3 regions of the Blautia sp. AM47-4 genome follow, and region 1 is predicted to be linked to each of the others. Evidence: predicted binding sites of a transcription regulator. Region 1 holds the regulator's gene; each other region holds the start of a gene.

Region 1 (7,280 bases):
AGCGTATTATCGATATCAAAAATCACGCCCCGGTATCCTTTCCGGTACAGATCCGCGTAATCGATCGTATAGGCACTTTTTTCTCTCCGGTCCGGGTAAAACATCCGCATCAGTATAGTTCCCCGGTTCTTCTGGTTTTTTCCACTCATCTTCTTTCTCCAATCCTCTTTTCGTTTATACAGTAACTTTATTCTTCTTTCAGAAACTCCTGCAGAGCCTCAAAATTTGCTTTCATCTGGTCATAGCCGTGCTGGTAAAATTCCCGCAGCCTCTCCTCGTCCTTTTCGAGACGCGATACCGCCGGTATCTCCGGGCGGATCACAAAGACGGAGCCTTCTTCTTCCCATTTTTCGATGCATTCGAGCACCTGGTTATAATGTTTCGCGCGGTTTACAAGCGCACGCACGAGATTCGGGTATTTGCGGAATGCCGCCACATACAGCTCCCAGCCTCTCGTCCCCTCTTTTTTGCGGTAACCGAAATTCCGTGTCAGAATAATGACATTTTTTCGGTGTCCCGTCTTTAAGGAACGAATAATCGGGATCGAATCGGCAACACCGCCGTCGACGTACTCGTTTCCGTCGATCTCCACCATCGGGCAGGCGATCGGCATGCTCGATGATGCACGGCCAATTGCAAGCAGACGTTCTTTATTTTCGCGGTCATCCAGATATTCCGCGCGTCCCGTCTCACAGTTTGTCACAACCAGCTCACACGTCTGCGGCGATGCAAAATACGTATCAAAATCAAATGGAAAAACCTCATACGGATACCGTTCGAACACCATATCCATGTCGAGCAGTGCTTTTTTCTCAACGATTGTCTTGATATTCTTATTGACGTAGCGGTTTTTCTCATCCGTGACAATCATACAGTCCCTCGTTCTGCCAATCTGGCGCGATACATAGTCCAGCGCATTGCAGGCTCCGGCGGAAACGCCGATCACATGAGGGATATAATACTCCTGCTCCATCAGAAAGTCCAGCGCTCCTGCTGTAAAGACGCCGCGATTGGCCCCTCCTTCCAGTATGACTGCTCCGGATTTTGTTATGCTGTAATTTTTTGTCTCATTCATTCTCCTGCACTCTCCTATTTTTCACAATGACACATTACTTCCCGCACAGAGCAATGCCGGAGCAGATCGGAAAATCCCGACACGCTCCGGCCCTTCTGCCTGTTTTATCTGTTTTCCAGCGGAACATAGTCCACTTCATCTTTGACACTCTTGTACGCCGGGCGGATGATCTTGTCGGTGTTGATCAGTTCCTCCATCCGGTGTGCACTCCAGCCGACGATACGCGCGCAGGCGAACATCGGGGTGTAGAGCTCCAGCGGAAGATCCAGCATGCTGTAAACGAAGCCGCTGTAGAAGTCGACGTTTGCGGATACACCTTTGTAAATATGGCGCTCCTCGCCGATGATCTTCGGAGCCAGTTCCTCGACCATAGCGTACAGCCGGTAATCTTTCTCTCTGTGTTTTTCTTTTGCCAGCTGCTCAACGAAGGTTTTGAAGATGCGCGCACGCGGGTCGGAAATGGAGTAAACCGCATGGCCCATACCGTAAATCAGACCTTTCTGGTCGAACGCCTCTTTGTGCAGCAGCTTTCTTAAGTAATTCGATACTTCTTCCTCATCCGTCCAGTCTTTGACGTGTGACTTCATATCGTCGAACATCCGCACAACCTTGATGTTTGCACCGCCGTGCTTCGGTCCCTTTAAGGAGCCGAGCGCCGCTGCAATTACGGAGTACGTATCGGTTCCGGAAGAAGAAACAACATGTGTTGTAAAGGTCGAGTTGTTACCGCCGCCGTGCTCCATGTGGAGGACGAGGGCAAGATCGAGGATCTTCGCCTCCAGCGGGGTGTATTTCTGATCCGGACGGAGCATCAGCAGAATGTTTTCTGCGGTGGAAAGCTTCTTCGACGGATTGTGGATATATAAACTTTTTCCCTTGATATAATGGTTGTACGCCTGATAGCCATAGACGGACAGCATCGGGAAAACAGAAATCAGGTTAATGCACTGGCGAAGCACATTCGGAAGGGAGGTATCATCTGCGTGGTTGTCGTACGCGTACAGGGTCAGAACGCTTCGGGACAGAGTGTTCATCATGTCCTTGGTCGGCGCTTTCATAACAACGTCACGCACAAAGTTCTTCGGCAGGGACTGCTGCTGTTTTAAGATTGTCTTAAAATGATTGAGCTGCTCTTCATTCGGCAGATTTCCAAATAAGAGCAGATACGCAACTTCTTCGAATCCCATACGGTTTTCACTTAAAAAGCCCTGGGTCAGTTTTTCCACGTTGATGCCGCGGTAGTACAGACGTCCGTCACACGGCGTTTTGACGCCGTTAATGATATCCGAAGACACAACGTTTGAAATCTGTGTCAGTCCCGCAAGGACGCCAACGCCGTTGATATCGCGCAGTCCGCGTTTTACATCGTATTGCCCATACAGCGAAACATCCATTTTGGAGTTATCCAGACAGATGTTTGTCAGTTCCTCTATTTCCGGTGTTACTTTCATGCTAAAAGCCATATGCATTCCCCTTTCTCTTCTCTTTTTTTACTCACTTTCGCTCATTATAGCATTAAACCAGGGGATTCGTATACTGAAATTTTTATAAACATTCGAAAAATTTTCGTAAGATTTTGTCTCACAAAAGGTATCAGGCTTCTGTTTTACATGCATCGAAGGCTTGATCCAGTGCGTCCAGGAAATCTCCCATCACGTAATACAGCGTCTCAAACCGCAGATAATCGAGGACGTTTTCATCCCACATAAACTTCAGCACCGGCGGGAATTCCTCATCGGACTCCCAGAACTGGAAGACGAGCGGCAGAAACGGAAAGACATGAAAAACAAAAGCAGCGTCTCCCGGGAAATATGGTTTTCCGCCAAGGGAAACGCATGCTTTTTTCAGCTGTTCCACATGCCCGTCATACCGTGCGGCGCGGCTGTCGTGAACGCCGGACGCAATCGTGCGGCCTTTGATCGTTCCCTTTAAGGAACTGGTACGCGCATACGTGCCGGCGAGCACAATCTCCTTCTTTCCGCAGCAGAGCAGGTCGAAAATCGTCAGCGTCTCATTGAAACTGCCCTGATGTACATGAAGAAAATGGTCTTTTGAGCCCTCTGCAACGCCGGTATGGCGGTTCACTCTCCATTCTTCAAAAAGATACGGCACATAGAAATAATCGTCATCAAACGCAAAGCCATACTTTCCTTCGATCTCCTTCTGATCGTATGTCAGAAAACGTTCCTGCATCTGATCACGCATTTTAATATAGTTCGACACTTCCATTTTTTGCCTCCCGCTATTTGTCGAGCATCTTTTTCAGCTCGTCCATGAACGTGTTGACGTCCTTGAACTCACGGTAAATCGACGCAAAGCGGACGTACGCCACCTGATCCAGGTCTTTTAAGTAATGCATGACCTTCTCTCCGATCACAGAGCTTGGAATCTCGCGTTCCTCGCCGTTGAAAAGCTCCGTCTCCACCTTGTTGACCATCTCGTTGATCTTCTCGGCGGACACCGGCCGTTTGTGGCAGGCGCGCAGGATGCCGGTCTCGATTTTCGAGCGGTCATACTGCTCGCGGTTCATATCTTTTTTGATGACGATCAAAGGGATCGTCTCCACTTTTTCGTATGTCGTAAAGCGTCTGCCGCAGACATCGCACATCCGGCGGCGGCGGATCGCATTGCTGTCTTCAATCGGGCGTGAATCCACAACCCGGGTATTATCCTGATTACAAAATGGACATCTCATATCTTTCGTCCTCGTTTCTAAATAAGTATTTCGGAAAGTTTTCTACTTTTACAGTATACGCATTTTTCCGTGAAATTCAAGTCAACTGCAGCAACATTTTCGCATATGTTTTTCCATAGGAATCAGTAAAAAGGAGCACCGCATGCGCGTTGTAGATCTCCGCCAGAAAGAAGTTATCAATATCTGCACCTGCAAAACGCTCGGCTGTCCGATTGATGTGGAATTCAATCCAAAAACGGGACATCTTACCGGACTCGTTCTTCCGGGTCCTGTGAAATTCTGCGGCTTTTTCTGCCACGGCGAGGATTTTGTGATCCCATGGGACCGCATCTGCCAGATCGGCAACGATATCATTCTCGTCGAAATTCCGGAAAAAGAGAAAAAACAGCCCTGATCAACGGATATGAAAACCGAATTCCGATTCCAGCGGAATCTTCGTCCATTTTGCATCCGTGATTTCGATGTAGCTGGAGGTGCGGATCCTTTTGATCATCTCCGTGATCGTCTCCTCATCACCCTGCACCTCCATCTCCACCGTCTCATCCCAGCAGTTTCTCACCCAGCCTGTCAGCCCGAGCTGGTAGGCAGCATAATACGCCCGGTAACGGAACCCCACGCCCTGCACCTGGCCGTAGAAAATCACATGGTACCGGATTTCTTCTTTTTCGTCTCTTCTGTCTCGTTTCGCTGTCTCGTTCATATTTCTCTGCCTCCCAACAGTCATTGCCTAAAATTCGTCTGCCGTCGCACAGTACAGCGGAAGCGGGAACCAGTCGGATGGAATGTTCTTCCAGATTTCAGATGGAACCTTGCTTCCCTTACTTGCCAGCGGTGAAAGAAGCAGTTCCTGCGCCTGCTCCCGGTTGAGTACATCTGCCCCCGGATGGGCTTCCCGTGTCACGGTCACAGTTCCATCTTTTACCGTCACGGTCAGCGGCTGTCCCTCCAGTACGGCAGACCACGTTCCATCGCTGATGCCCATCGTCTCTGCTTTCATGGTCAGCATTGCCTCGATGACGTCTGCAAACTCAAAAATGCGGTACATCGCGGAACCGCAGCGCTCTTTTGTGAAGCCTTCGCAGACTTCCGATAACGCTGCTGCTTTTCCGGTCTCATACACCGGAATGGAAATGAAAAGAGAGTCAAGCGCATTTTCTTTTAAATAAGCGGCAAGTGCAGGAACGAAATCCTGTTCCTCCAACACTTCTGCTTCCACAACCTGGTTTCCGCCGCAAAGTGCCAGATATCCGATCCGCTCACCGTTTTTCCAGATTGCAATTGCCTGCTCGCCGAACGTTTTCAGGCAGGCTTTCACATCCTCTCTTACCACGTAAAGCGGTTTTTCCTCATTCAGCTTCTTTGCAAAGGCTGCCGCCTCTTCGTCCGCTTCGCCGTTTTCCGGAAACAGCGGCGCAAAGGTGTAAGCGGAGAGTTCCCCGTTTTTCCAGGTATGGCGCACATTTGCCACATCCAGGTAAAACGTGTATTTTTCACTTCCCGGCGTAAAGCCAAAGTAGGCATACCGCTGTCTCTGGCCGTCCAGTGCCAGAAGATCACACGTTCCTTCCAGATCCGTAATCCAGTCGCCAAGAAGACGCTTCATGTGGCCTTCGCCCCTTGCCTTTGGATGCACGGAAACGCTTCCCACATATCCTGCGCGGAGCAGCTTACCCCCTGCTGCCATTTGCTGCGGAAGCACCGCAATCTCGGCCCGGAGTCTGCCGTTTTCCGCAACAGCGACGCGGTGGATCCGTGCCATTTCCGGTCCTGCCTGATAAACCCTTGGAATTAACTGCTCAAAGTCGTGCGGACGGTGTGCCGTGCTGAACACGTAGTTTGCAAGTTCGATGCAGTCCTCCCACTCTTCCGGCTTTGCAAGTCTGTACTCTGTCATAATGTAAAAACCTCCTGATCCTAAAAACCCTTTTGTTTTTGCTCTTCTTTTTCTCTATCCTAACGGATTTTTGTCCTTTTGTCACGAAAATTCCGAACAAATTGCAATATTTTTGCTATATCTGGTAAAAAAAAGAAACGCGCCCGGAAATTTTCATTCCAGGCGCGTTTCCCTTTTCTCAACGTTTCCTGTTTTACTGGATTCCTTTTACGGTGTAATCCTGTGCCTCTACGGCTGTTTTCAGCACATCGTCTGATACAGGAGCTGTCAGTGTTACAACGGCTGTTCCTTTTTCATGGCTTACTTCTGCGGATGCAACACCCTCGATTGCCTCAAGTGTTTTCTTCACTCTTGCCTCGCAGTGGCCGCACATCATGCCCTCGATTGTCATGGTTTTTACCATTCCCTGTTCTGTTGTCATGTTCAGATCCTCCTTTAGAATTTCGTTTTTGATTCTTTTATCTTTTGACGCGTCGTGCATCCGAAACAGATTCAGACGCAGGGCGTTTGTCACAACGCAGAAGCTCGAAAGGCTCATCGCCGCCGCACCGAACATCGGGTTCAGCTTCCAGCCGAACAGCGGGATCCATACGCCCGCAGCCAGCGGAATACCGATGATATTGTAAATGAGGCCCAGAACAAATTCTCGTGAATGTTCCTGAGGGTCGCACGGCTTAAGCGGATCGCTGCCGGTACATCGGAGAGGCGGCTCTTCATCAGGACAACGTCTGCCGCATCGATCGCGATATCGGTTCCTGCTCCGATGGCAATACCGATATCCGCACTGGTCAGAGCCGGTGCATCGTTGATGCCGTCTCCTACCATCGCTACTTTTCCTTTTTCTTTCAGGCGGCTGATGACCGCTTCTTTTCCATCCGGCAGAACGCCTGCAATGACTTCGTCCACACCCGCCTCAGCGCCGATGGCACGCGCGGTGCGCTCATTGTCTCCGGTCAGCATCACGACACGGATTCCCATATTCTGCAGCTCTTTCACCGCACGCGGGCTGTCCTCTTTGATGACATCCGCAACCGCGATCATACCGAGCATCTTTCCATCTTCACTGAAGAACAGCGGTGTCTTTCCTTCTTCGGAAAGTTTTGCTGCCTGCTCTTCCATCTGTTTCGCGAGAACCGCTTTTTTCGTAATCAGTGCGCGGTTGCCTCCGCAGAGCTCTTTTCCGTTCCGTTTTGCCACAAGGCCGTTTCCAGGAAGCGCAGAGAAATCACTGACTTCTTCGCGGGCCAGGCCTTTTTCCTCTGCAAGTGCAAGAATCGCACGGGCCAGCGGATGCTCACTTTTCCGCTCCAGTGCAAAGGCACCTTTTAAAAGCTCCTCCTCACTTACACCGTCCGCCGGGACAAGATCGGTTACCTGCGGCTCTCCGCTTGTGATGGTTCCAGTCTTATCGAGTGCAACGATCTGTGTTTTTCCTGTCTCCTCGAGAGAAACTGCGGTTTTGAACATCGTTCCGTGTTTTGCTCCCATTCCGTTTCCGACCATGATCGCAACCGGTGTTGCAAGGCCGAGCGCACACGGGCAGCTGATAACGAGAACGGAAATACCTCTTGCAAGAGCAAAGCTGACGCTCTCTCCTGCAAACAGCCAGATCACAA
Region 2 (7,280 bases), on a different contig from region 1:
ACAGGAGCATGATGTGGATGAAGTTATGCCGATCTCCATGGCAGGATTCGTGCTTGGAAACACCTTAAGTGACAACGGCGGTGTTACAAGAGGTGTCTGCGTCGTTGATGAAAACGGAAACCTGACCGGTGTCAACGAGACGAAAAACATCGTAAAGACCGCAGAGGGCGCAGGCGTTGAAAAAGAAGACGGAACGGTTGATCCGATCGACAAAAACTCCCTTGTTTCCATGAACATGTGGGGACTGCAGCCGGAGTTCATTGATCTTCTGGAGAAAGGCTTTGTTGAATTCCTTTCTGCACAGAAAGAGGGAGATGTAAAAGGCGAGTACCTCCTTCCGATCTACATCGACGAGCTGCTGCACGCAGGAAAAGCAGAAGTAAAAGTTCTTCCGACCGACGCAGAGTGGTTCGGCGTAACGTATCAGGAAGACAAAGCTTCCGTAACAGAAGCATTCCGCAAACTGATTGCGGACGGCGTATACAGCGAGAAGCTGTACGACTAATTACGATATTTTGTTATTTGAGTGAATAACCAGAAAAAGCGTGTTTGAATGATTGCAAAAAATTTCAGACACGCTTTCTGCCCGAAAGGGGAAAGGAGCATACCATGGGTAAATATTTTGGAACAGATGGATTTCGCGGAGAAGCAAACATTGATCTGACGGTTGAGCATGCATATAAAGTGGGAAGATTCCTCGGATGGTATTTCGGAAAAGACCACAAAGCACAGATCGTCATTGGAAAAGACACCAGACGCTCCAGCTACATGTTCGAATATTCGCTGGTAGCAGGACTGACCGCATCGGGAGCAGACGCTTATCTGCTGCACGTAACGACCACACCGAGCGTTTCCTATGTTGTCCGTACCGAAAACTTTGACTGCGGAATTATGATCTCCGCCAGCCACAACCCGTTCTATGACAATGGAATCAAAGTCATCAACGGCCTGGGACAGAAACTGGAAGCCGACATCGAAGCGCAGATCGAAGCCTACATCGACGACGGAACACCGAAGATCCCGTTCGCAACGAGAGAAGACATCGGACGCACCGTGGATTTTGCAGCCGGAAGAAACCGCTACATCGGACACCTGATCTCGATTCCGACAAAATCCTTTAAAACATGAGAGTCGGACTCGACTGCTCCAACGGAAGTGCCTCTTCCGTAGCCAAGAGCGTGTTTGATGCCATCGGCGCCAAGACATATGTGATCCACAACGAGCCGGACGGAACAAACATCAACCGCGGCTGTGGTTCCACCCACATCGAAGAGCTTCAGAAATACGTAAGAGAGAAACACCTCGATGTCGGATTTGCCTACGACGGAGACGCAGACCGCTGCATCGCTGTCGATGACCTGGGAAATGTGGTAGACGGAGACCTGATCATGTACGTCTGCGGTAAATACTTAAAAGAAAAAGGCCAGTTAAACGGAGATACGATCGTGACCACGATCATGTCAAACCTCGGTCTTTACAAAGCGTGTGACCGCGCCGGTATCCGGTATGAGAAGACGGCAGTCGGCGACAAATACGTGTGCGAGAACATGATGGCAAACGGCTATTCTCTCGGCGGAGAGCAGTCCGGCCACATCATTTTCAGCAAGCACGCGACGACCGGTGACGGAATCCTGACCTCCCTGATGGTGATGGAAGTGCTGATGGATAAGAAACTCCCGCTCAGCACCCTGACAGCCGAGGTAGTGATTTACCCGCAGCTCTTAAAGAATGTCCGCGTGGCAAACAAAGCAGCTGCAAAGGCCAACCCGGCAGTACAGAAAGCAGTAGAAGACGTAGCAGAGGCCCTGGGCGATGACGGACGCATCCTCGTAAGAGAGAGCGGCACCGAGCCGGTGATCCGTGTCATGGTGGAAGCACCGGACGACGCAACGTGTGCAAAATACGTAGACCAGGTTGTTTCTGTGATGCATAAAGAAGGACTTGTGACAGAATGAAAAAAAGACTGGTAATCTTTTTTCTGGCGGCGGCAATGGTGCTTGGCGGCTGTGAAAATAAAAATTCAAAGCTTTATAAAAAGGGCATCGAGGCGCTCGAACAGAAGGACTACGTAACGTCGATTGCGATGCTGGAGGGAGCCGTAAAGGCAGGCGACCGACTGGCGGAGAGCTACCGGTCGCTCGGCATCGCTTATCTGAAAAGCCAGGAGTATGACAAGGCAAAAGAGGCTTTCAAGAGCAGTCTTTCGAGCATGAAGCACAAAGACGCGGAGTTTTCGCGCGATGTCATGTATTACGAGGCGGAAACCTGCGTACAGGCCGGAGATCTGGATGGAGCCATTGAGATCTGCACCAATATTCAGGAAGAAAAGGCCGATGCCGATGCGCTGTTCCTTAGGGGACGCGCGTACTTCCTGCAGAAGAATTACGAGCAGGCGAAGGTGGATTTTGATGCGGCAGTGGAGACGAAGGAGAGCTATCAGCTCTGCCTTGACATTTACGAGCTGTATCAGGAGAGCAGCATGAAGGCGGACGGAGACCGTTACCTCGAAGCGGCAGTGAAGATTGAGCCGAAAACGACCGAGGATTATTATAACATCGGCTGCGCATACTACTATCTGGAGGAGCAGGACGAGGCGGTCAAAGCGTTCTCGAAGGCAATGAAGGACGGCAGCAGCGCGGCGATGGAAATGCTCGGCGAGGTTTACCTTTCCAATGGTCAGAACGACGAGGCGAAAGCACTGTTTTCTTCGTATCTTTCGACAGATGGCTTTGCGGCGGCAGCAAACAACGGGCTGGCGCTCTGCGCACTTGCGGAAAACGACACGGACAGTGCACTCTCGTATATCGAGGAAGGACTCAAAACGGCAGAGGATTCCGACCGGGAAAATCTGCTGTTCAACCAGATTGTATCCTATGAAAAACGGGCGGATTTTGATACCGCGAAGTCGCTGATGGCGGATTTTCTGGCAGCATACCCGGAAAACACCGCGGCGCAGCGGGAAAATACGTTTCTCCAGAACCGATAACAGACGGAGGAAGTTGGATTGTTTGATTTAAGAGAAGAACAGGAGCGCGTGATTCTGGTCGGCGTACAGGAAAACGGCGGCGCAAACGCAGAAGAATCGCTCGACGAGCTGGCGGAACTGGCCAGCACCGCCGGTGCGAAGGTGGAGGGCCGCCTGGTGCAGGTGCGAGAGGCCATTCATCCGGGAACGTACATCGGAAAAGGAAAATTAGAGGAATTGAAAATTCTGGTGCGCGCCTGCGATGCGACGGGCATCATCTGCGACGATGAGCTCTCCTCGATCCAGTTAAAAGGGCTGGAGGAAGCACTGGAATGCAAGATCATGGACCGTACGCTTTTGATCCTGGATATCTTTGCGGCGCGCGCCGTGAGCAGCGAGGGTAAAATCCAGGTTGAGCTGGCCCAGTTAAAGTACCGTGCGTCCCGACTTTCCGGCCTTGGCACATCGCTTTCCCGTCTCGGCGGCGGAATCGGTACGAGAGGACCGGGAGAGAAAAAGCTGGAAACCGACCGGCGCCTGATCCGCACGCGTATTACGCAGTTAAAACGTGAGCTTGAGGAAGTACGCCAGCACAGAGAGCTCCTTCGTGAAGGCAGAAAACGTTCCAAAATCCCGGTAGCGGCGCTCGTAGGCTATACGTCAGCGGGAAAGAGCAGTCTTTTAAATGCACTGACAGGATCGGAAATTCTGGCAGATGCAATGCTGTTTTCCACGCTGGATACGACGACGCGGTCACTGACCCTTCCGGATGGACAGGAAATCCTGCTGACCGATACGGTTGGATTTATCAATAAGCTGCCACATCATCTGATCGATGCATTCCGCAGTACGCTGGAGGAAGCACGGTATGCCGACTATATTCTCCACGTTGTGGATACGTCAAATCCGCAGATGGAGCTGCAGATGCAGGTCGTGTACGATACGCTGCGGGAACTGAAAGTTGAGGACAAAAAGATCGTCACCCTGCTGAACAAGCAGGATAAGCTTCTCGCCCCGATGGTTGTAAAAGATTTCCGGGCAGACGCGAGCCTTGCGGTCTCTGCCAAAACAGGACAGGGACTCGAAGACCTCAAAAATTTACTCTCCTCGTGGATGATGGAGGGAAAAATCTATATCGAGCGCCTCTATCCGTACGATAAGGCGGGAACGATTTCACTGATCCGCGGATACGGAATTCTGCTCGAAGAAGAATATCTGCCGGAAGGCATCCGCGTAAAAGCCTATGTACCGAAGGATATCTATCCGAGGGTATAGAGGTATGGCAAGCGGGCTTAAAAACGGCAGTACATCCCTTTAAGCGCCGTACAGCGCCGAAAAATGGAAGGGACAGAATACAAGTAAAAGTACCATATCTAGTGATGTTAGAAAATTTCACACTAGATATGGTACTTTTTACTATTGACGGGAGGAACATGCTCTGCTATCATATGGTTCAGACACTGCAAAGAGTGGAACCTTAAAAAGGCCTTGCAGAAACGGTTGAATTAACAGGAGGGATTCCATGTTTCAGGTAGAAAAGAGAGACGGAACGATTGCAGAGTTCCAGATGAAAAAGATTACCGATGCGATTGGAAAAGCATTCGGCGCAAAAGATATGCAGTTCAGCGATGACATGCTTCAGATGCTGGCACTGCGCGTAACAGCGGACTTTCAGTCCAAGATCAAAGACGGAAAAATTTCAGTGGAGGCAATTCAGGACAGCGTGGAGAACGTGCTGATCCAGTGCGGCTACGCAGAAGTGGCAAAAGCTTACATTCTGTACCGCAAGCAGAGGGAAAAAATCCGCAACATGAAATCGACGATCGTAGACTACAAAGAGATCGTGGACAGCTACGTAAAAGTAGAGGACTGGCGTGTCAAAGAGAATTCGACCGTAACGTATTCTGTCGGCGGTCTGATCTTAAGCAATTCCGGCGCGATCACAGCCAACTACTGGTTATCAGAGATTTATGATGACGAGATCGCCGAGGCACACCGCAACGCGGATATTCACATCCACGACCTGTCGATGCTGACCGGCTACTGTGCAGGATGGTCGTTAAAACAGCTCATCAAAGAAGGACTTGGCGGCATCAACGGAAAGATTACTTCTTCTCCGGCAAGACATCTTTCGGTTCTGTGCAACCAGATGGTCAACTTCCTCGGCATTATGCAGAACGAGTGGGCAGGTGCGCAGGCATTTTCTTCATTTGATACGTATCTGGCGCCGTTCGTCAAAGTGGACAACTTAAGCTACGGCGAAGTGAAGAAGTGCATCGAGGCGTTTATCTACGGCGTCAACACACCGAGCCGCTGGGGAAGCCAGGCACCGTTCTCCAACATCACACTCGACTGGACCGTACCGGATGACCTCGCGGAGCTTCCGGCGATCGTCGGCGGCAAGGAGATGGACTTCAAGTACAAAGACTGTAAAAAAGAGATGGATATGGTCAACAAAGCGTTCATCGAGACGATGATCGAGGGAGATGCCAACGGAAGAGGCTTCCAGTACCCGATCCCGACCTACTCCATCACATCCGATTTTGACTGGTCCGATACGGAGAATAACCGTCTGCTGTTCGAAATGACTGCAAAATACGGTACCCCGTACTTCTCCAACTACATCAACAGCGATATGAAACCAAGCGACGTGCGCTCCATGTGCTGCCGTCTCCGCCTGGATCTGCGTGAGCTTCGAAAGAAAACCGGCGGATTCTTCGGTTCCGGCGAGAGCACCGGATCGGTCGGCGTTGTCACTATCAATATGCCGCGTATCGCATATCAGTCCAAAGATGAGAAAGAGTTCTACCGCCGTCTCGATCATATGATGGATATTGCCGCACGTTCGTTAAAGACGAAACGTGAGGTCATTACCCGCCTCCTGGACGAGGGACTGTATCCATATACGAAACGGTACCTTGGAACGTTTGAGAACCACTTCTCAACCATCGGTCTGATCGGTATGAACGAGGCCGGCTTAAATGCCGCATGGCTCGGAAAGGGTCTGGAGGATCCGAAGACACAGCAGTTTACGAAAGAAGTTCTGAACCATATGAGAGAGCGTCTTTCTGATTACCAGGAGGAGTACGGCGATCTGTACAACCTTGAGGCAACTCCGGCGGAGTCGACCGCATACCGTCTGGCAAAACACGACCGTGCAAAATGGCCGGATATCAAGACCGCAGGCCATGAGGGAGATACCCCGTACTACACCAACAGCTCCCATCTGCCGGTGGACTATACCGAGGATATTTTCTCTGCGCTTGATATTCAGGATGATCTGCAGACGCTGTACACCTCGGGAACTGTCTTCCATGCGTTCCTTGGCGAAAAACTGCCGGATTGGAAAGCAGCAGCTTCCCTTGTGCGGAAGATTGCAGAGAACTACAAACTGCCGTACTACACGCTGTCCCCGACGTATTCTGTTTGTGCGAACGACGGCTATCTCGCCGGCGAGCACTTTACATGTCCGATCTGCGGAAAAGAGGCAGAGGTTTACAGCCGTATCACGGGATATTACCGTCCGGTCAAGAACTGGAACGACGGAAAACGCCAGGAGTACAAGAACAGAACTGTATATGATATCATCCACTCCAAATCGCCGGAGCAGAAAATGAAATCGTACGGTGCAGCAGAGAAACTGGCAGAGCAGGCCGCTGGAAAAGAAGAGCCGAAAGCCGCTGCAGCAGCAGATAAAATCGAGGAAGACGGCATGTACCTGTTCACGACAAGCACCTGCCCGAACTGCAAAATGGCAAAAGAAATGCTCGCCGAGGAGCAGTATGAGGTGATCGACGCAGAGCGTCACCCGGATCTTGCCGCACAGTACGGCATCATGCAGGCACCGACTCTTCTCGTTGTGGAGGACGGCCAGGCGCAGAAGATTGTGAATGCTTCCAATATCCAGAAATATGTGGATGAATATCTCTCCTAAATCTGTGCGCATATAGTTGCAGGAAAGAACAAACAGAGTTATAATAGGAAAAAGCGATACCCTCGCCCGGGCATCCCGGGTGGGGGTATTATTATGGCGCTGAGCACAGCAGAAATCGGCCCGGTGGACCGGTTTCACTTACAGAAGGGAGAAAAATTATGGGATACAGCCAGGACACAATCTGTGTACAGGGAGGATGGCAGCCGAAAAACGGTGAGCCGCGTGTACTTCCGATTTACCAGAGCACAACATTCAAATATGCAACCAGCGAGGAAATGGGAAAACTGTTCGATCTGGAGGAGGAGGGATATTTCTATTCCCGTCTGCAGAACCCGACGAACGACGTCGTAGCACAGAAAATCTGCGATCTGGAGGGCGGCG
Region 3 (7,280 bases), on a different contig from region 1:
CCGTATCGGACTCTTTCGTATTGACGGTCCAGTCGTGGTCCAGAAGTTCACTGACCGGAACGGGAAGATGATAGAGTACATCGTCAAAGCGGACGGTCCAGTCGTTGATTTTACTGCTGTCGGCTTCCGGTGCCTGGTAGGCCTCCACTTCCGGTGTTGTGGCATCGCTGACACCATCGAGCGCTTCTGCATCAGCCGTGGTCGTAAAGTTCTGCATATCGAGGGAATACAGAATTCCCGTTTCGTTATCGAAGCCGAGCGTGATCGTCTGGTACAGCCCGTACTCATACGTGAACTGCACAGAGGTATCGGCCTCATAACGGTCCTTTGGCGCACCGTAGATGCTTTCCACATCCTCCATCAGCGACTGCTGCAGGGTGACGCCGTTCGGCAGGCCGACATAGATATTCTGACCCTCAGCGGTCGAGGTATCGATGTGAATGCCTCCGATCAGGCATTCCGCCACTGGCTTTGCCGTGGTGTCCGGATTGGCAATATCGACGGTAATCTGGTTTCCGTCCTTTTCAAAGCTTTCGCCCTCTGAGAAGGATTCCGGCTGGATTTCCTTTGTGTCGTCGCCGCTGTAGACCCAGCCAAGCGCTGTAAAATCCGCGTAGGATTCCGGAACTTCGTATGTATCGCCCCAGATGGCAAGCTGAAAACTGTTCAGGTTCTTCGAGAGATCCACATCGTATTCCGGAATCTCATCGGAATCGCCGGAGGCCGCCAGATTGTCTTTGGGGTCGTCATCGTCGGTACTCTGACTGATGGTTGTGATCGGAATCGTTTCTGTTTTCTTTCCGCAGCCGCTCGTTCCCACGAGGAAAGCGGCAAATACTGCTGTTAAAACCCAACGGTATTTTTTCATCAAAACCTCCTCATAATAAATGGTTAAAAATATTTGAGAGTTACTTCATGTAAGTAACGATATCAGTTCCCCCTATTCTATCACATTCCGCTTCGTTTTCCAATGTCTGAAGCGGATTTGAGAAAAATGGTTTTTCAAAAGCGCGGTACGGAATACATATTTAGTAAGGAACTGGAAAGGGCAGAAGTCTGGGAGGAGGCTGTGTATGCGTTTTACAAAAATGCAGGGCTGCGGAAATGATTATATCTATGTAAATGCCATGGAGGAGCGGGTGGAGAGTCCGGGACGGCTGGCAAAAGCGGTAAGTGACCGCCATTTCGGCATCGGCGCGGACGGGCTGATTCTGATCGGGGCATCCAAAACAGCAGATTTTTCGATGGAAATGTACAACGCCGACGGCTCGAAGGGCGCGATGTGCGGCAACGGCATCCGCTGTGTGGGAAAATACGTGTACGAGCATGGGCTGACGAGAAAAACGACGCTGACTATCGAAACCGGCAGCGGAAACCGTGTGATTCATCTGCAGACGGGGGAGAATCCGAATAAGATCTGTCAGGTGACAGTGGAGATGGGAACGCCGGAATTCCGCGCCGCACAGATCCCCGTTGTTTCTCTGGGGGAATATGTGCTGGAGCATAAAATTACCGTGTGCGGGGAAAATTATACGATGACCTGCCTTTCGATGGGAAATCCGCATGCGGTGATTCCGGTGGAAGATGTGGAAAAAATATCCATTGCAAAGACCGGTTCCGCTTTTGAACACCTTTCCTGCTTCCCGGACCGTATCAATACAGAGTTTATCCAGACTTTAGATCAACACACAATAAAAATGAGAGTCTGGGAACGTGGGAGCGGTGAAACGCTGTCCTGCGGAACGGGAGCGTGTGCGGCAGCCGTCGCGGCGATGCTTTCCGGCTGTGTTTCGGAGGGAGAAACTGCCGTAGAACTGCGCGGCGGCAGGCTTTTCGTTACATGGGACCGGACGAAAAATAAGGTCCTTCTGACCGGCCCGGCCGAGACCGTTTTTGAAGGAACGCTTGCAGAACGAATTTGAAAAATGCAGATTTCTGTCTGCACGAAAGAGCAGTATGCAATATTCTGAAAATAAAAACTTACAGGAAATGCCTTTTCTTTTCAAAAGAAACATGCTACAATATGTGGTGCCCGCTACAAGAAAAGGGTGGGGGACACACAAGATATAGTGTTTGAATTGGAGGACACCACAATGGTTTATATTATCAAAAAGGACGGCACCAAAGAAGAATTCGACGCGCAGAAGATCGTCCGTGCCGTAAATAAATCCGCACAGAGAATCCTGTATACCTTCTCACAGCAGGAGATTGACTTTATCTGTAAGTTCGCAACCGAGCACGTATATTCCCTTGGAAAGACCGAAATTCCGATCAGCGATATGCACAATATCGTGGAGGGAGCACTCGAAAAAGTAAACCCGGCTGTGGCAAAAAGCTACCGCGATTACCGCAATTACAAAACTGATTTTATCCATATGATGGACGAGGTCTACACGAAGAGCCAGTCCATCCGCTACATCGGCGACAAGAGCAATGCCAACACCGACAGCGCCCTCGTTGCAACGAAGCGAAGCCTGATTTTCAACGAGCTGAACAAAGAGCTGTACCGCAAGTTCTTCATGAACCGCAACGAGCTGCAGGCCTGTAAGGACGGTTACATCTACATCCACGACCAGTCCGCACGTCTCGATACCATGAACTGCTGTCTGTTCGATGTCGGAAACGTTTTAAAAGGCGGTTTCGAGATGGGAAATGTCTGGTACAACGAGCCGAAGACACTCGACACCGCATTTGATGTCATGGGCGATATCGTCCTCAGCACCGCTGCACAGCAGTACGGCGGCTTTACCGTGCCGGAGGTGGACAAGATCCTTGCTCCGTACGCACAGAAGAGCTACGATTACTACGTAAAAGAGTTCCTGAAATATACCGACGCATCCTGGGAGGGTGCACAGGAGAAAGCCATCGAGTATGCGATCGACAAAGTAAGAAGAGAGTGCGATCAGGGATGGCAGGGAATTGAGTATAAACTGAACACTGTTGGATCTTCCCGCGGTGATTATCCGTTCGTTACCGTGACCCTCGGCCTTGGAACGAGCATGTTCGAGAAGATGATTTCCATCTCCCTTCTTGAGGTCCACAAAAACGGACAGGGCAAGAAAGGCCACAAAAAGCCGGTGCTCTTCCCGAAAATCGTCTTCTTATATGACAAGGCAATTCACGGAGAGGGCGGCATCGCAGAAGATGTCTTTGAGGCAGGACTTGACTGTTCCTCTAAAACCATGTATCCGGACTGGCTGTCGATGAGCGGCGAGGGCTACATCGCCGAGATGTACAAGAAATACAAGAGAGTCATCAGCCCGATGGGATGCCGTGCTTTCCTTAGCCCGTGGTACGAGCGCGGAGGCATGGAGCCGGCAGATGAGAACGACAAACCGGTCTTTGTCGGACGTTTCAACATCGGAGCCGTTTCCCTTCATCTTCCGATGATCCTGGCAAAATCCCGTTCCGAGAACCGCGATTTCCACGAAGTGCTTGATTTCTACCTCGAGATGATCCGCGATCTGCACAAACGGACCTACGATTACCTCGGCGAGATGCGTGCATCCACGAACCCGCTGGCTTACTGTGAGGGAGGTTTCTACGGCGGTCACTTAAAACCGTCCGACAAGATCCGCCCGCTGTTAAAGCCGATGACCGCATCGTTCGGTATCACGGCGCTGAACGAGCTGCAGGAGCTGTACAACGGAAAATCTCTTGTTGAGGACGGACAGTTCGCACTTGACACGCTGAAATATATCAACGACAAGGTTGCCGAGTTTAAGAAAGAGGACGGCATCCTCTATGCGATCTACGGCACACCGGCAGAATCCCTGTGCGGCCTGCAGATAGAGCAGTTCCGCAAACAGTACGGCATCGTCCGCAACGTTTCGGACCGCCCGTATGTGAGCAACAGTTTCCACTGCCACGTAACCGAGGACATTACCCCGATCCAGAAACAGGATCTCGAGGGACGTTTCTGGGAGCTCTGCAACGGCGGAAAAATCCAGTACGTGCGCTATCCGGTCGGCTACAACAAAGGCGCGATCAAGACACTGATCGAGCGTGCGATGGAGCTTGGCTACTACGAGGGCGTCAACCTGTCCCTGGCTTACTGCGATGACTGCGGCCACCAGGAACTCGACATGGATGTCTGCCCGGTCTGCGGTTCCAAGAACCTGACAAAGATCGACCGTATGAACGGCTATCTTTCCTACAGCCGTGTCCATGGCGACACACGTCTGAATGAAGCAAAGATGGCGGAAATTGCAGAGAGAAAATCGATGTAAAATCATTGCGATATTTGTAATACGATAAAAGAACGAAATCCCCTGCGGGAAATCCATTCGGTTTGGATTTTCCGCAGGGGATTTTATAGTTCGGCAATTATTCTTCGATATCGCGGGTGATGTTGCGTACCCAGACGTATTTTTTATAATGAAGATAAACCGCAGGCAGTTTCACGATCTCATCGAGGTTTACGATACAGTAGACAACCATGACCGGCAGCTTCAGCCAGAACGCGGCGAGGAAACCAAGCGGTACGGAAAAGCACCACATCGCGCCGATATTTCCCTGCATATCAAATTTCGCATCGCCTCCGGCACAAAAGATACCGTCGAGAACGGTGGTGTTGACCGATTGTGCCATCAGGTTCAGACCGCAGAAGAGAAGCATGTACTGCAGGTACTCGGCTGCGGTATCGGAAAGTGGGGCAAAATGAACGATGGCTGGGGAAATAAGCATCAGCAGGCCGCCGGTCACAATGCCGATGGCAATGGAGAGATGGCTTAAACGTCCTCCATACTCACGGGCTTTTTCCAGCTCGTTCGCGCCGAGCAGATTTCCGATCAGAACCCCGGCACCACCGCTCACACCGCGGATCAGGCAGGAGAGAAGGCTCTTGGCAATCGAGGTGATGGAGTTTGCCGCAACGGCATCGCTTCCCATATGTCCCATGATAACGGAGTACAGAACGTAGGCAATTCCCCAGACGAGGGAGGCCGCAAGCACGGGAAGCGTGTAGCGCCAGAAGTCTTCTGAAAGTATTTTCCCTGCGGAAGAGAAGAGGCGGTTCCAGAGAATCCGTACACGCTCCGGTTTCTTTGTCTCGAGATAAGCCCAGATCAGTTCCACAACGCGGGCAGCTACCGTTGCATAAGCTGCTCCGCGGATCCCAAGTGCCGGAGCACCGCAAAGACCGTAGATGAGGATGGCATTTAAAATGATGTTCAGTACAACCGCAGTGGAACTGATGCGGGAGCTGACTGCTGCATGACCGGTGTTTTTCAGCAGGATCAGATAGACCTGCGAAATACCGCAGAGTACGTAGGAGAGTGCAACAGCGCGTAAATACTGGCTTCCGCTTGCAACCAGGGCCGCATCATTTGTAAAGATGCGCATCAGCATTTCGGGACAGAAACCGGCAAGGATGGTAAACAGGCCGGAGAACAGCAGGTTGGTGCGAAGTGCGATCGGAATCACTTTTTCGATCGAAGCGGCATCCTGTTTCCCCCAGTACTGCGCTGCCATAATACCGGCGCCCGCCGCGATGCCTGAGATAAAAAGGCTCAAAACAAACTGCACCTGTCCGGCCAGTGAAACAGCAGACAACGAAGTCTGATCAATCCAGCCCAGCATGATCGCATCCGTTGCGCTGACGAGAGCCAGCATAAAATTCTGGATCGCAATCGGAAGGACGAGGAGTTTTAGTTTCTGGTAAAATTCATCCTTAAAATTCATTCGTGTTTTCATAAAAATTCCCCCAAAGTATAAATAGTAGTTTTTGCTGTATTATAGCGGAAAGAAAATGGGAAAACAATGGCTAAAACAAGCTATTTTCTGGTCAATGTTGACATTCCCTGTATAATATAGAAGAAAAAGAACTTTTCCGGTGCCCGTGTCCGGTACGCCGGAAAGCGGAGAAGAAGTTTGATCAGAAAATCAGGTTTCCTTCAGCAGAAACTCCAGGATTTCTGCTATCAGAATAAATATGCCGGCAGCGGCTGTCTTTATAAAATCCAGAAATCCATGCAGGAGCTGGAGAAGCTTTTGAAAAAGAAAGATAAGAAACGGAAGTAGGTTCGGCTGCCATTGGAGCCGTCGTCGAAACAAACGGAAATATACGAAAAAATTGTGAAATTTAATGGAATTATAAGACCTGTTTTCGCTGTTTTTAACAAAAGTAAAGAAACAGTGAAAAAAAGGTTGCTTTTTTCGGCAGAATCCTTTATAATCTTATTTGTGTTCAGCGAGTGGATCATCCAATGAAACACAGAAAAACAAAAGTAAGCGCCTTTAGCTCAGTTGGTAGAGCAGTAGACTCTTAATCTATTTGTCCAGGGTTCGAGTCCCTGAAGGCGCATCGAAAGCACTGTTTTTGCAGACCTGAGAGCTGCGGGGACGGTGTTTTTCTTGTTTTACAAGCAAAATACCAAAAGTCTGTGTATCAACTTTTTTACATTGCGATAGAAACAGAGAAAAACCGGCAGCGGAGCGGTCTTACTTTTCAAGAGACCGTTCTGCTGCCGGTTTGTATTTTGGATGGGAATCAAATCATTTGCGAAAGCATTCCGCTACAGAAACCGTGCCTCCATCTTACAGATCGGGTTTCCAATTGAGGAAAACTTCTCCTCATATTCCGTCATTACATTTCCTTCTGAGAGAACCACATCGTGGTGCAGATCGTATGTGAATGCAGTGAGTTCCCATCCCTCTGCATTTTTCATCTCTTCAAGAGAGTAGTCAAACAGATCTTTATTATCGGTTTTGAATTCCAGTGTTCCGTCCTTCTTTAAAATCTTCTCGTACCGTGCAAGAAACTCATGCGACGTCAGTCTCCGTTTCGCATGGCGGTCTTTCGGCCACGGATCGGAGAAGTTGAGGTAAATGCGGTCTACCTCGCCCTCAGCAAACACTTCCGGAAGCTGGCGTGCATCCATGCGGATAAAGAACAGGTTTTTGATTTCCGTCTCCAGTTTTTCCCGTTTCTGTACTGCGCGGAGCAGCACGCTGTCGTACATTTCAATGCCGACGTAGTTGATTTCCGGATGCAGAACCGCCATATCCATCAAAAAGCGGCCCTTTCCCATACCGACCTCAATATGAATCGGATTTTCATTTCCAAAAATTTCAGCCCACCGTCCCCGGCAGCTCTCCGGCTCCTGCACAACGAACGGACAGGAAGCAATCACATCTTTTGATCCTCTGATATTTCTAAGGCGCATATGCGTAAAATTCCTTTCTTAAGTGATAAATATTAGAATAAAAGCCAATCATATCCAGTATATCATAGCTCCCGAAAAAGCAAAACAGAAAAATCCCGTTTTCAAATTTTCAAA

What was found. The regulator NrdR, encoded in region 1, represses ribonucleotide reductase genes. The targets are predictions, from matches to a motif close to CACAANATNTTGTG.
Region 2: DW965_RS15035 (ribonucleoside triphosphate reductase) is a predicted target of NrdR. The motif match lies at 4,361-4,374, and genes of this name have one in related genera.
Region 3: nrdD (anaerobic ribonucleoside-triphosphate reductase) is a predicted target of NrdR. The motif match lies at 2,059-2,072, and genes of this name have one in related genera.

The regions. Positions count from the first base shown of each region.
Region 1 covers NZ_QUHY01000006.1:63,665-70,944, reverse strand. The annotation lists partial or broken gene DW965_RS05790 (YqeG family HAD IIIA-type phosphatase) at 1-113, opposite strand, end outside; gene DW965_RS05785 (patatin-like phospholipase family protein) at 188-1,075, opposite strand; gene DW965_RS05780 (citrate/2-methylcitrate synthase) at 1,180-2,538, opposite strand; gene DW965_RS05775 (DUF3786 domain-containing protein) at 2,669-3,304, opposite strand; gene nrdR (transcriptional regulator NrdR) at 3,318-3,770, opposite strand; gene DW965_RS05765 (YlmC/YmxH family sporulation protein) at 3,913-4,164, shown strand; gene DW965_RS05760 (acylphosphatase) at 4,165-4,470, opposite strand; gene DW965_RS05755 (GNAT family N-acetyltransferase) at 4,498-5,664, opposite strand; partial or broken gene DW965_RS05750 (heavy metal translocating P-type ATPase) at 5,858-7,280, opposite strand, start outside.
Region 2 covers NZ_QUHY01000027.1:6,065-13,344, forward strand. The annotation lists gene DW965_RS15015 (nucleotidyltransferase family protein) at 1-505, shown strand, start outside; partial or broken gene glmM (phosphoglucosamine mutase) at 610-1,955, shown strand; gene DW965_RS15025 (tetratricopeptide repeat protein) at 1,952-2,986, shown strand; gene hflX (GTPase HflX) at 3,005-4,240, shown strand; gene DW965_RS15035 (ribonucleoside triphosphate reductase) at 4,488-6,899, shown strand; gene DW965_RS15040 (O-acetylhomoserine aminocarboxypropyltransferase/cysteine synthase family protein) at 7,058-7,280, shown strand, end outside.
Region 3 covers NZ_QUHY01000018.1:40,579-47,858, reverse strand. The annotation lists gene DW965_RS12460 (hypothetical protein) at 1-868, opposite strand, end outside; gene dapF (diaminopimelate epimerase) at 1,074-1,922, shown strand; gene nrdD (anaerobic ribonucleoside-triphosphate reductase) at 2,094-4,229, shown strand; gene DW965_RS12445 (MATE family efflux transporter) at 4,327-5,694, opposite strand; gene DW965_RS19140 (hypothetical protein) at 5,872-6,021, shown strand; tRNA gene DW965_RS12440 (tRNA-Lys) at 6,232-6,304, shown strand; gene trmB (tRNA (guanosine(46)-N7)-methyltransferase TrmB) at 6,516-7,166, opposite strand.